One region of the Pseudomonas phoenicis genome, then DNA from elsewhere that is predicted to be linked to it. Evidence: riboswitches for the same ligand, from Rfam matches in the RefSeq annotation. Region 1 holds a riboswitch; the other holds the start of a gene.

Region 1 (6,955 bases):
AAATTCAGCGGCATGCCCGTGAGATGGGCGCCGACCACGGCAACGCGCACGCTGCCCGGCGCCTGGGCCGCTGGGGCGTGCGTGGGCTCGGGCAAAGCACGGCCGGTTGCGCCGAGCGGCAGGTTCAGGTGGGCCTGCCAACGCTTGCCCACATCGGCCAGCGCCAGGTCGTGCCAGGCGGGGGCGATCAGCGTGATGCCGGCGGGCAAGCCATCGCTGCGCAGGCCTGCCGGAAGCGCCAGCGCCGAGAGGTCCGCCAGGTTGGTGAAGTTGGTGTAGTAGCCGAACTGCGAGTTGAACAGCACCGGCTCCGCGTCCATTTCCGCCAAGGTGCGCAGGGTCGGCGAGGTCGGCACCAGGAGCGCGTCGTAGCCGGCCAGGCCGTCGTTGATCCGGCGGCTCAGCTCGGCGCGCAGGTACTCGGCCTTGTACGCATCGCGCGCGGTGTAGGCGAGGCCGTTTTCGACGATGCCGCGCACCACGGGGTCGATCGCCTCGGGGGCGCGGGCCAGCATGTCCTCCACCGCGACGGTGCGCTCGGCGACCCAGGAGCCGTAATAGAGCTGCTCGGCCAGCTGGCGGAAGGGCGTGAAATCGATGGGGGTGATGTCTGCGCCCAGCGCTTCGAAGGTGGCCAACGCCCGTTCGAACACCGCCTGGTTCTGGCCGTCGCCAAAGAATTCCAGCCTGTCCGGGATCGCGAGGCGAAGCTTGTTGCCGATGGCAACCGGTGCGGTATTGGGGTTGGGCCGCGAATAGGCGTCAGTCGCATCGAAGCCGGCCGCGATGGCGGCCACCGTTTGCGCATCGTCGACGGTCAAGGCGAACACCGAAATGCAGTCGACGGTCCGGCAGGCTGGCACCAGGCCAGTGTTGGACAGCCGCCCCTTGGTGGGTTTGAGGCCCACGATGTTGTTGAAGCCGGCGGGCACCCGCCCGGAGCCTGCGGTATCGGTGCCCAGGGAAAACGCCACCAGCCCGCGCGCGACGACCGACGCCGAGCCGGAGCTCGACCCGCCGCTGACGTAGTCGGGGTCGAAGCTGTTGGGCACTGCGCCATGGGGGGAGCGTGTGCCCACCAGGCCGGTGGCGAACTGGTCGAGGTTGGTCTTGCCCATCAGGATCGCCCCGGCGGCACGCAGCTTGCCGACCACGGCCGCGTCGCTTGCGGCGACGTAGGCGAAGGCCGGGCAGGCGGCCGTGGTCGGCCAGCCTGCCGCATCGATGTTGTCCTTGATCGCGAACGGCACGCCGTACAGCGGCAACCGGTCGAGGTCGCCCTCGACTGCCGCGAGGCGCTGCTCCAGCTCCGCCAATTGCGCGGTCAATTGCTCGCGTTGGACCAGGCTGATCCAGGCACGGTCGTCACTTGGGAATGCATCCAGCAGCGCCAGTAGACTCTCTGGGGTCAGCGACTGCTTCCGATAGGCTGCGATCCATTCGCTGACCGTCCAACCGAAGCAGGGTGATCGTTCGATGTGCATAGCGGATTCCATGTTGTATCCAAGTTATGCAACCGACTCAGCAAGCATTGGGCCAATTATGGAATGTTCAATGTAAACAGGTGGTTATCGAATTTTTCCGTCGAAGCCGACTGCGTTGACCCACCAGGCGTGCACATCGTGAGGGCATGCGCATCAATTTGGTGAGTGTGTTGAAGTGTCTGAAGGGCCGCAGTGCTATGAAGACAATGGATCGGAGCGCCAAACCGGCCGCTACCACAGGTCAGTGAGCTTGAAATACACGCTTCCTGTTGGAGCGGCCGGTTCGCTGCCACGACACCGAAATCGCCCAAGGGAACGCGTGCCCCTTGAGATAGGTTTCATTGGCACTCGCGGCCGGCTTGCTGCCATCCTGCTCGTCACTCATCTCGCGGCGCCAGCCCAATCACTGGCAACGCGGCAGGTGCCCTCGGCCCACCCCCAGCAGCAGGTAGCCCCATGCCTCCGCGCGCCGTGCATACCTTCATACGCGTTTGCCTGGTGCTGCTCACCAGCCTGCTGACCGCGCATACCTTTGCCGCCCCGCAAACCCTGCACCTGGGCGCTCCAGCACCCTACGACCTGCAGGCCTTCGCGAACGCCGACCTGCAACGCCCCAGCCTTCCCGTGCGGCGTGCCGTGGTCATCGTGCATGGCGTGCAGCGCAACGCCGACGCTTACTACGCCAGTGGCCAGACCCTGCTCGAGCACGCCGGCTTCACCCCGGCCGACACGCTCCTCTTGGCGCCTCGCTTCCTCACGCCCAACGACCGGGCCGCCACGCCCACCATGCCGCTGTGGGCCAGGAACCGCTGGATGCACGGCACGCCCTCGTCGAGCGGCCGAACCGGCATCGCCGGTTTCACGGTGCTCGACGACCTGCTGACCTACCTCGGCGACCGCCAACGCTTTCCGGCACTCCAGGAGATCGTGCTCATCGGCCATTCGGCCGGGGGCCAACTGATGCAACGCTACGCCCTGCTCGGCAGCGGCGACCAGACGTTGCGCCCTGGCCTGGCCGTGCGCTACGTGGTGTCCAGCCCATCGTCCTACCTCTACCTGGACGCCACGCGCCTGCAAGGCGAGCGCTTCGAAACGGCTTCCTTGCAGGCGTGCCCGGACTACGACCAGTACCGCTATGGCCTGAACGGCGCGCCCGACTACTTCACGTCCCAGGGCCTGAGCCCGCGGCAGGTGTTCCAGCGCTATGCCGCCCGCGACGTCACCTACCTGGTCGGGCGCCTGGACGACCACCCCGACGACCGGGTGATGGACCGCGCCTGCGGTGCGCAGCTCCAGGGCCGCACCCGCGTCGAGCGGCAGCTCGACTACCTGCGTTACGAAGCGGACCTGGCGCGGCGCTGGCAACTGCCCATCCGACACCGGCAATGGCAGATCGACGGCGTGGGCCACGACGCGACCCGGTTGTTCGCCGCGCCGGAAGTGGCCCGCGATGTGTTCCCCGACCGCTGAGCCTTGCATGCCGCACAGCCCGGGAGTTTCAGCCTGAGATGCCACAAGCTGACACGGGTGAACATGAAAAATTATTTATCAAGAAACTTTCCCATTTAAGGTAGTTTCCCAGGCCTAACAGAAACGCCTCCCATTTCCATTCGCCCTGCCCAGGACACCGCCTTGAAAACTCATCTTCCTGCCCGCCTGCTGCTCGTCGGCGCGTGCAGCGCCATGCCCATCGTTCACGCGGCCGACGACCTCACGCTGCCCGCCATCCAGGTCGAAAGCGTGCAGAACCGCGACGAAGGCCCGAGCGAAGGATATGAAGGCAGGGCGTCGTCCAGCACCACCAAGCTCGGCCTGACCGACAAGCAGACGCCGCAGGGCGTGACCACCATCACCCGCCAGGAACTGGACGACTTCAAGATCACCGGCATCAAGGACGCCCTGCGCGCCGCGCCGTCGGTGACCGTCGAGCAGACCGAGACCGACCGCACCCAGTTCACCTCGCGCGGTTTCGACATCAACAATTTCGAGTACGACGGCGTGGGCATGCCCTTCGTCAGCAGCGTGCTGGTGGGCGAGCAGGACCTGGCCGAATACGAGCAGATCGACGTGCTGCACGGCGCCAACGGCTTGATGAGCGGGGCGGGCAACCCCTCGGCCACGGTCAACTTCGTGCGCAAGCGCCCGACCGATACCTTCCAGGCGCAGGTCGAGACTTCGGTCGGTTCCTGGGACGGCCGCCGTGTGGACGTCGATGTCGCCGGCCCGCTGACCGACAGCGGCAACGTGCGTGGCCGCTTCATCTATTCCCACGACAAGGGCAACTCGTGGATGGACCGCTACAGCCACGAGCGCAACATCGCGGCGGGTTTGCTGGCGTTCGACCTGTCCGACGCCGACACCGTGACCCTAGGCTTGTCTCAGCACAACAGCGATGCCAACGGCAGCACCTGGGGCAACCTGCCGTTGGTCGACAGCAGCGGCAATCCGATCCACTACAGCAGCCGCAGCAGCAACATCGGCCAGCCGTGGACCTATTGGAACCTGCACACCCAGCGCGCCTTCGCCGAGCTCAAGCACGATTTCGGCAATGATTGGAGTGCGACCCTGACCGCCACCGGCATTCAGGAAAAGCAGAACACCAACATGCTGTATGTCGGCTCGGTCACCGACGATGTGGCGGGTGCTTATGCCAACCACACCCGCAGCGAGGCGCACCAGCTGATCGGTGAAGCCAAGGTGCAAGGTCCCTTCAGCCTGTTCGGCCGCGAGCACCAACTGACCTTCGGCGCGGCCTATGGGCGCACCCACCAGAAGGGCCAGGAGTACGACGAGGACCTCGAAAATGGTAGCGCCTTCGGCACCTCTTTCTCGGGGATTCTGGCGGGCGCCACGCCCATGCCCACGTTCGGTGCCACCAGCGAAGCGCTGGGACAAAACTTCCAGGACACACAAAAAAGCATCTTCGGCGGCGCCCGCTTCAGCCTGGCCGACGACCTGCACTGGATCGTCGGTGCGCGCATGCTCAGCGCCGACGGCAAGGGCACCAGCTATGACACCGAGCACTACACCCGCGAACACGGCAAGGTCACGCCCTACACCGGCCTGGTCTACGACCTGAACGACGCCTGGAGCGTCTACGGCAGTTGGACCCAGATCTACAGCCCGCAGTACAACGCGGTCGGCCTGGACGGTCGCCTGCTCGACCCGCTGGAAGGCAAGAGCATGGAAGTCGGCATCAAGGGCAGTGTGCTGGACCAGCGCCTGCACCTGACCGGCGCACTGTTCAAGACCGAGCAGCGCAACGTGGTCGTGAGCACCGTGTTCGACGGCAGCCAGAACCTGTCCATCCCAGGCGACGTGAAGAGCCACGGCGTCGAGCTGCAAGCCTCGGGCGAAGTGACCCCAGGCGTGGACCTGCTCGCCGGCTACACCTACGTACACATCGACAACGACGACGGCGACCGCGCCCGCAAGTACGTGCCCGCCCATGCGATCCGCGCCATGGCCACCTACCGCCTGCCGAGCCTGCCGCAGATGAAGGTCGGTGCGCGGGTCAGCTGGCAGACCAAAGTGGAGAACGACAACAACGGTGCCATTGCGCAGAACGCCTACGGCCTGGTCGACCTGATGAGCAGCTACGACATCGACAGCCACTGGAGCACATCGCTCAACCTGAACAACCTCACCGACCGCAAATACCTGCTGTCGCTGTACAACAACGCCACCACCGCCAGCTACGGCGCGCCGCGCAACCTGACGGCGTCGGTAACCTGGAAGTATTGATCGTGCAGGCCGCCCACCGGACGAGCGTGCCTTGCGGCGCTCGCGTTCGAAAACCGGCACTGCGCGCGGCGTTGATCCTTTTTTGACATCCGAGCCGCTAGAGTGGCGCACCTTCGTTGGGGAGTAGCCGGCTCTGGGCTTGGGCACAGAGCGTCTGCGTCAACATGCTCGGCATCCGCCGTGGCGCAGACACCTTCGGGTTGGCAAGACCAACGACGCTTCCATGCCTAACGTCGGGCGTGTGGTGGCGTCGTTGATCCACAGCCCGACGGGATCATCGTTTTGAGCACTTTTTTCCCCCTCTTCCGAACCCTGCTGTGCGTCGTTGGCGTACTGCTCGTCGCCACGCTGGGTTTCTTCGCCTGGCAGAGCTTTTACCCGGTGCAAGCGGCTGCCGGCTGGCGCGTTCAGGTCAACCACACGAACGTACCCAAGGCCGCGTCCCTGGCGCCGCTGGCCGACGGCTCGCTGATGGTCAGCCAGGAACTGCGCGACGGCAAAGGCAGCATCGTGCGCATCCATGCCGATGGCACGCGCCAGAGCGTGGTGAGCCAGTTGTCGAAACCCGACGGCATGGCGGCAGCCCAGGGCGGATGGGTGTTCAGCCAGGAAGTGGGGGGCGCCATGGTCAGCCTGCTCAAGCAAGGCAAGGTCACCCCATTGTTCGAAGGCCACAACGTCCAGGGGCTATGGAACGATGGCGACGACCTGTATGCCATCGAGGACCGCAAAGAGGATGGCCGCCTGCTGCGCTACCGCTGGAGCGACCGCTCGCTGACCGTGTTGCGCGACCGGCTCGACGAGGCCGAATCCATCACCCGTTGCACGGACGGCCGCCTGCTCTACACGCAGAAGAAGGCCGGCCAGGTCCGCCAACTCACCCAGGACCGCCGCGACCCGGTCGTGCTGGCCAACCTGAACCAGCCGACGTTTCTGATGTGCGACCAACGCGGCCTGTGGATAACTGAAGACGCCACCCACCGCGCCCGCCTGCTGCTGGTCGACCCCCAGGGCGGGCGGCAGACCATCCTGTCGTTCCTCAAGGCGCCGCAATCCATCGTGCGCACTGCCGAAGGCACCTATCTGCTCGCCGAAGGAGGGCGCGATCGCGTGCTGGAGCTGGTGCCACCTGTTGCCGCGATCACCTCCCAGGACTCGGCGAAGAAGGCCAGCCAGTGAATCCCTGGGCGGACACAGCGTCGGCGACCTTCGGCTACAGGCAGTAGCGCAGAATCAGCACGATGCCCGACCCCAACACCACCAGGTTGATGACCCTGAGGAACTGCTCGCGCGACATCCTCAAAGTCATCCGCCGCCCCAGCGTAATCCCCAGCACCATGCCCGGCGCCAGCGACAGCGCCAGCCACAGCAGCGAAGTGTCCAGGTACACCCCGGCCAGCGCGAACAGCACCACGCGGGTCAGGGTGCTGAGGCCGATCAGGGTGGTCTGGGTGATGCGCAAGGCGTCTTTGCTGTCGAGCCGGCCGCTCAGGTAGATGGCGTAGATGAAGCCGCCGCTGCCGAACAACGCGCTGAACACCCCGCCCACGCCGCCAAAGGGAATGGCCGTGGCCGGCCCGAAGCGGCGTTGGGGCTTGAGGCCGCTGAGTGAATACAAGGCATAGCCGACCACGAACAGCCCCAGGGCCAGCAACAGGCCCTCGGGCCGTGCCGTGAGCAGGATCGCCGCACCCACCAGGCTGCCCAGCACCATCATCGGCACCAGC
Region 2 (6,955 bases), 2.0 Mb from region 1:
TCTGGCGCACGCTCAACGCCGGGCAGTACGTCAGTGGACGTTTCAAGCGCCTGGACAGCCGCGGTCGCGAGGTCTGGCTGGAAGCCAGCTACAACCCGGTCAACGACGCCGAGGGCAACCTGGTGCGGGTGGTCAAGTTCGCTTCGGTCGTAACCGACCAGGTGCAGCGCGAGAACGAGGTCAAGCAAGCGGCGCAGATGGCGCTCGAAGTCTCCACGAGCACCGACCTGAGCGCCAGCGAAGGCGCGTCGGTGGTGGACCAGGCGGTATCGACCATGCAGAGCGTGTCGCAGCAGATGCAGTCGGCCGCCGTCACCATCGAGGCGCTGGGCAAGCAGTCGGTGGTGATCAGCTCGATCGTGCAGACCATCGGTGGCATCGCTTCGCAAACCAACCTGCTGGCGCTCAACGCCGCCATCGAGGCGGCGCGCGCCGGCGACCAGGGCCGCGGTTTCGCCGTGGTGGCCGATGAGGTGCGGCAGCTGGCGGCGCGTACCAGCAAGGCCACCGAAGAGATCGTGGGCGTGGTCGCGCAGAACCAGACCCTGGCCAGCCAAGCCATCGTGGAGATCGAGAGCAGCCAGAGCAGCGCTGCGCTCGGTTTGTCGTTCGCCTCCCAGGCCGGCACTTCGATCAGCGACATCAAAGCGGGGGCCAGGCGTGTGGTGCAGGCGATCAGCCAGGTGAACCAGGATCTGTCTTGAGGCACGGGCTACAATGCGGCCTCGAGGCGAGCAAGCGCGGCGATCGAGACCCTGGGGTTCGATCGCCCGGCCTGCATCGAGCGACGACATCCCCGCCTGAGCTGGCAGCGCTCAGGCGCCCCCGACCTACAAAGCGTACCGGAGCGATCCATGACCCAATACCGCGGACTCTTGCTGGAAGACACCAACCCGCCGGCCAGCGAAGAAGCCGTTGCCGCGCTGGAGGCACAGCTGGGCGCACGCTTGCCCGACGACTACCGCGCGTTCTTGCGCAGCGTCAACGGCGCCGAGCTCGACTACGATGTGGTCGCGACCCTGGCCAACGGCGAGCGGGAAGTGCTGGGCTTCACGCTGTACGGCCTCGATGCGCACAGCGAGTGGGGCGCCAACCCGTTCGAGTTGGCGCGGATGCGCGAAACAGAAGATTTTCCAGCGAGTGGGTTGTTGCCCATCGGCCGCGACGGTGGCGCCAGCGTACTGCTGCTGGATCTGCGCGATGGCCGTCAGCAGGTGGCAGCCATGGTCGCTGGGTTACCGGCCTGGACCGGGCGGCGCCAACAGGGCGACGAGTACGTGGTGCTGGCCGAGTCCTTCGACGCCTACCTGGCGCTGCTGCACCTGTCGGACGCGACCGTGGCCAGCCATATCGAGCGCTTCATCGTCACCCCCGACAGCATCGCCGCCACCCTCGAGTGGTTCGACAGTGGCAGCCCGGGGTGGCGCGAACGCTTCCGCGGGCAGTGGAACGCGCGCATCGCAGATGCGCCGATCTAGCGGTCGAATCAGAACCAGCGGTCATTGCGTTTGCGGCCGCGGGTCAGGGCCGGCAGGATCAGACCGGCCAGAAGCCCGGCGCCGGCGATGCTGCCGCCATAGACCATGTAGCGCATCATCACTTGCTTGTTTTCATCGCCCAGGCGCGCCTGGGCGTCTCTGAGGGCCGACTGGCTTTCGTCGAGCTGCTCGCTGAGGGTGGTGTTGCGCGCTTGCAGCTCATCGACCAGGGATTTGCGCGAGTCCAGGGTCTCCTGCATGCCTTGCACGCGGTTCTTCCAGCTGTCATCGATAGTCTTGAGCTGACCCGACAGCTCGTTGACCTGGGCCTCGAGCTGCGGAACACGCTCGACCGGTGCGGGGACGTTCTGCAGGTCGCTGCTGAGGATCCACACCTGGTCACCGTTTTCACCACGGATCTGGCTGTAATTGCCCTGCGTGGTCAGCAGCGTGACTTTTTGTCCGGATTTGAGGTTGCCGACGATGCGATGACCGTCCGTAGGGCCGCTGCGCACGTAGGTGCTCAGGCTGTCGCTGACCCAACGGGCATCGTTGGCCTGGGTCTCGGCGTGGGCCGGCGCGGCAAGCGCGGCCAGGGCGGCGAACAGGCTGCCGCGCAGGACGGCGAGGGCGGGGAGGGCGAGGCGGGAATCAGACATATCGATCTTCGCTGGAACGGGACGAATGAAGGCCCCAAGCAGCGGGCCGTGATTCGGTCGGGTGGGTTGACCGTCAGCCAAAGACCATTTTTATAGCGGCAGGTTCACCGATGGGGGTAGGAAAAGACGGCGGATGTCGGAGCGACCAAGCGGCCGCTCCGACGCTGTTCAGCTCACCACTTGGTAGCACGGTACATAGGCAGCGCCGCCCGGCAGCTTCATCCGGTGCTGGTCGACGAAGGCCTGCAGCAGTTTGCCCAGCGGGTCCATCACTGCACTGTCACCGTGGATCTGGTACGGCCCGTGTCGCTCGATCAGGCGGATGCCGTTGTCCTTGACGTTGCCCGCGACGATCCCGGAAAACGCCCGGCGCAGGTTGGCGGCCAGCTGGTGCGGCGGCAGGTCGCGGCGCAGGCTGAGGTTGGCCATGTTCTCGTGGGTGGGATCGAACGGGTGCTGGAAGCCCTCGTCGATTTTCAGCAACCAGTTGAAATGGAAGGCGTCGTTACGCTCGCGGCGGAACTGTTTGACCGCTTTGAGCCCTTCGACCATGTGCCGGGCCACGGCAGCCGGGTCGTCGATGATGATCTGGTAGTGCCGTTGCGCCTGCTCGCCCAGGGTGGCGCCGACGAAGGCGTGCAGCTGCATCAGGAAGGCTTCGGCGCTGCGCGGGCCGGTGAGCACGACCGGGAAGGGCAGCGAGGCGTTGTCCGGGTGCATGAGGATGCCCAGCAGGTAGAGGAACTCTTCTGCCGTGCCGGCGCCGCCAGGGAAGATGATGATGCCGTGGCCCACGCGCACGAAGGCTTCCAGGCGTTTTTCGATGTCGGGCAGGATCACCAGTTCGTTGACGATCGGGTTGGGCGCTTCGGCGGCGATGATGCCCGGCTCGGTCAGGCCCAGGTAGCGGCTGCCGGCCATGCGCTGTTTGGCGTGGGCGATGGTCGCGCCCTTCATCGGGCCCTTCATCACGCCAGGGCCGCAGCCGGTGCAGATGTCGAGTTTGCGCAGGCCCAGTTCGTGGCCGACTTTCTTGGTGTACTGGTATTCCTCGCTGCTGATCGAATGGCCGCCCCAGCACACCACCATCTTCGGCTCCACGCCGGGGCGCAGGGTGCGGGCGTTGCGCAGAAGGTGGAAGACGTAATCGGTGATGCCCTGGGAGCTTTCCAGGTCGATCCGCTGGCTGGCCAGCTCGCTTTCGGTATAGACGATGTCGCGCAGGGCGCTGAACAGCATTTCGCGGGTGCTGGCGATCATTTCGCCGTCGACGAAGGCGTCGGCCGGCGCGTTCAGCAGTTCCAGGCGCACGCCGCGGTCTTGCTGGTGAATGCGTACTTCGAAGTCTTGGTAGGCCTCGAGAATGGTCTTGGCGTTATCGACGTGGGCACCGGTGTTGAGGATGGCCAGGGCGCACTGGCGGAACAGGGTGTAGAGGGTGCCGGAACCGGCTTCGCTGAGTTGCTGAACTTCACGTTGCGACAGCGTCTCCAGGCTGCCTTTGGGGCTGACGGAGGCGTTGATGACGTTGCGTGTGGGCATTGGGTCTTTCCTGTGCAGGTAGAACATCCTTCTCTGTCGCCACCATACCGACAAATCCGGGCGGCAACGAGGGGGCAGGCGAAAAGCCTGGGGCGCCCGGTCCAGACACCCCTGACCGGGCGCATCGGTGCGTCACTGCGCCGACAGGTGCTCGTAGAGGATAGTCGCGCCGATCAGCATCAGCACCACGCCACCGAGGATTTCCGCACGCTTGCCCACCAGGGTGCCGAGCACCCGGCCGAGCATCACCCCAAGGGTGACCATGACCAGCGTCGCACAGCCGATGGCAGCGGCCGCTACCAGGATGTTGACATCGATGAAGGCCAGGCCGATGCCCACGGCCAGCGCGTCGATGCTGGTGGCGAAGGCGGTCAGGGCGAGCATGGCGAAACCGTGCTGGGCGGGTTTTTCTGCTTCGTCGTGGTCGGCCTGCAGGCCGTTGTGGATCATGTGCAGACCGAGCAGCAGCAGGAGGGTGAAGGCGATCCAGTGGTCCCAGGCTTGCACGTAACCGCTGGCGGCCTGACCGATGGCCCAGCCGATCAGAGGCGTGAGGCCTTCGATGACGCCGAAGATCAAACCGGTGCGCAGGGCTTCGCTCAGGCGCGGACGGTGCAGGGTGGCGCCTTTGCCGATGGCCGCCGCGAAGGCGTCGGTGGACATGGCCAGGGCCAGGAAGAAGAGGGAAATGGGATTCACGGTCGGTAATCCGGTCGGGCTATGAGTCAACGACGCGACCACACGCCCGACCTTAGGCATGGATGCGTCGTTGGTCTCGCCAATCCGAAGATGTCCACGCCACGGCCGCTGCCGAGAATGTTGACGTGAACGCGCTGTGCCCAAGGCCGCCAGCGCAGGCTACTCCCCAACGAGGGCGGGCATTATGCCCGTTGGTTCCGATAAACGGAATGCTTGTTTCGCAAGGTTCGTCCTCGCGCTCGATTCGCGATCGGCCGCTGCGCGTGCCGGCAGGTCAACGCGTATCGGTTCAGCTACCGGCACACTGACCGCGCGCCCACAGGGCCCGAGGGTGGCCCCACCCACAGACGGTCCGGCTGGCAATCGCGATCAGCTGCCTTATGCTGTTGCCCATCCCCTCCAAGGAGTCGCCCATGTCCTGGTCCGCCAGCCAATACGTCCGTTTCGAAGACCAACGCACGCGCCCGGTGCGCGATCTGCTCGCGGCCGTGGCGCCGCGCCCCGTGCGCCATGCCACGGATCTCGGCTGCGGGCCGGGCAACTCCACCGAGGTGCTGCTGCAGCGCTGCCCCGACAGCCAGGTGACCGCCCTGGACAGCGACCGGGACATGCTCGACCAGGCCCGTCAGCGTCCACGCCTGAACGTGCCGCGGGTGCATCTCGAGCAGGCCGACATCGCCCAGTGGAGCGCCCCGCAGCCGCAAGATCTGATTCTGGCCAACGCATCCTTGCAGTGGGTGCCCGCACACCACACGCTCTACCCGCACCTGGTCGCGCAACTCAGTGAAGGTGGCAGCCTGGCCGTGCAAACGCCCGACAACCTCGACGAACCCGCGCACCGCCGGCTGCGCGAAGTCGCCGGCAGCGGCGAATGGGCCGCTATGTTCGCCGACTTCAGCCTGCCGCCGCGCCACGCCGCGCCGTTCTACTTCGAGTTGCTGGCGCCGCTGTGCGAGCAGGTCGACGTCTGGTGCACCACCTACCACCACCCCCTGGCCGGCGGTGTCGATGCGGTGGTCGAGTGGTTCAAGGGCTCGGCGTTGCGGCCTTATCTGGCGCGCCTCGACCCGGCCGGGCAGACGGCGTTCCTGGCCCAGTACCGCGAGGCCCTGTGCGCCGACTACCCGGGCGCCGACGACGCCCAGGTGCTGTTGGCCTTTCCGAGGCTGTTCGTGGTTGCCACGCGCTAAAGCGCGCAGCCGTGGGGTGCGCAGAGTTGTCGAGACCTGGCCGAGGGCGTATAAACTGCACCCCACCTTGGCCGGTCGCTTCCTGAATCGGCCAGCGAAATCTAGAGAGTCGTCATGGGCGCACAGTGGAAAGCCAAACATAAAGAAGCCGCGGCCAACGCCAAAGGCAAGGTCATGGGCAAATTGGCCAAGGAGATTCAGATCGCCGCCAAGTCGGGTGCCGATCCGGACATGAACCCGCGCCTGCGCCTGGCCGTGGAACAGGCCAAGAAGGCCTCGATGACCCGCGAGACCTTGGAACGCGCCATCCGTAAAGGTGCAGGCCTGGACGGCGACACCGTGCAATACACCGCCGTCACCTACGAAGGCTTCGCGCCGCACCAAGTGCCGCTGATCGTCGAATGCCTGACCGACAACGTCAACCGTACCGTCGCCGAAATCCGCGTGGCCTTCCGCAAGGGCCAGCTGGGCGCCAGCGGCTCGGTATCGTGGGACTTCAACCACGTCGGCCTGATCGAAGCCACTCCGCAAGGCGATGCCGACCCGGAAATGGCCGCCATCGAAGCCGGCGCGCAGGATTTCGAAGAAGGCGAAGAGCCGGGTTCGACCCTGTTCATCACCGACACCGGCGATCTGGGCGCTGTGCAGAAAACCCTGCCCGAGCACGGCTTCACCGTCACCTCGGCCAAGATCGGCTACACCCCGAAGAACCCGATCAGCGCCGCCAGCCTCAGCGCCGAGGCCCTGGCCGAAGTGGAAGCCTTCCTCGAAGCCATCGACCATCACGACGACGTGCAGAACGTCTACGTCGGCCTCACCGAGTGACCGAACGCGCCGGGGCCCGCTCGTGGCTCCGGCAACCCGAACCGCAATAGACGCGGTTGGCGCTCGCCCGCAGCCTAGCGGCCTCTGGCAGTATCGAGCGCTTTTCAACGCCCAAACGCTGCGCAGCCTGCCACGGTCGCTGTCAGCCTGGCAGGCGATCTGCAAGCTTCTTACACCGTTTAGGCCCCGCCCATGAACGCCGCGTTCGCCGCCCTGAGCCTCGCCCACCTGCGCACCCTCGACTGCATCTTGCAGCTGAAGAACCTCAGCCACGCTGCCCAGCGCCTGGGTTGCAGCCAATCGGCGTTGAGCCGGCAATTGGCGCACCTGCGCCAAGCCTTCGACGACCCGCTGTTGGTACGCCAAGGCCGCGGCTACGTGCTCAGCGAGCAGGCCGAACAGTTGCGCGCGCCTCTGCAGGCCGTGCTGCATTCGCTCAGCGCCTTGCCACGACCGGCCACCTTCGACCCCGCACGCTGCACCCGGCGCTTTTGCCTGGCCGCCTCGGACTACGTGGCCGAGCACATGCTGCCGTTGCTGGTCGCCGCCCTGGCGCAGGAAG

What was found. Region 1 has a riboswitch for manganese ahead of AA0Z93_RS07610 (hypothetical protein). Riboswitches for the same ligand answer to the same signal wherever they lie in the genome.
Region 2: linked by a shared signal. The riboswitch ahead of mntP (manganese efflux pump MntP) and the one ahead of AA0Z93_RS07610 (hypothetical protein) in region 1 are both predicted to bind manganese.

Annotation. Positions count from the first base shown of each region.
Region 1 covers NZ_CP154852.1:1,674,517-1,681,471, reverse strand. Annotated here, with positions in the region: gene atzF (allophanate hydrolase) at 1-1,484, opposite strand, end outside; gene AA0Z93_RS07620 (hypothetical protein) at 1,941-2,954, shown strand; gene AA0Z93_RS07615 (TonB-dependent siderophore receptor) at 3,168-5,228, shown strand; yybP-ykoY riboswitch at 5,335-5,500, shown strand; gene AA0Z93_RS07610 (hypothetical protein) at 5,511-6,407, shown strand; gene AA0Z93_RS07605 (sulfite exporter TauE/SafE family protein) at 6,442-6,955, opposite strand, start outside.
Region 2 covers NZ_CP154852.1:4,514,957-4,521,911, reverse strand. Annotated here, with positions in the region: partial or broken gene AA0Z93_RS20555 (PAS domain-containing protein) at 1-167, shown strand, start outside; gene AA0Z93_RS20550 (methyl-accepting chemotaxis protein) at 198-704, shown strand; gene AA0Z93_RS20545 (SMI1/KNR4 family protein) at 855-1,478, shown strand; gene AA0Z93_RS20540 (TIGR04211 family SH3 domain-containing protein) at 1,487-2,137, opposite strand; gene ppnN (nucleotide 5'-monophosphate nucleosidase PpnN) at 2,306-3,679, opposite strand; gene mntP (manganese efflux pump MntP) at 3,812-4,378, opposite strand; yybP-ykoY riboswitch at 4,387-4,558, opposite strand; gene tam (trans-aconitate 2-methyltransferase) at 4,792-5,568, shown strand; gene AA0Z93_RS20520 (YebC/PmpR family DNA-binding transcriptional regulator) at 5,683-6,393, shown strand; gene AA0Z93_RS20515 (LysR family transcriptional regulator) at 6,586-6,955, shown strand, end outside.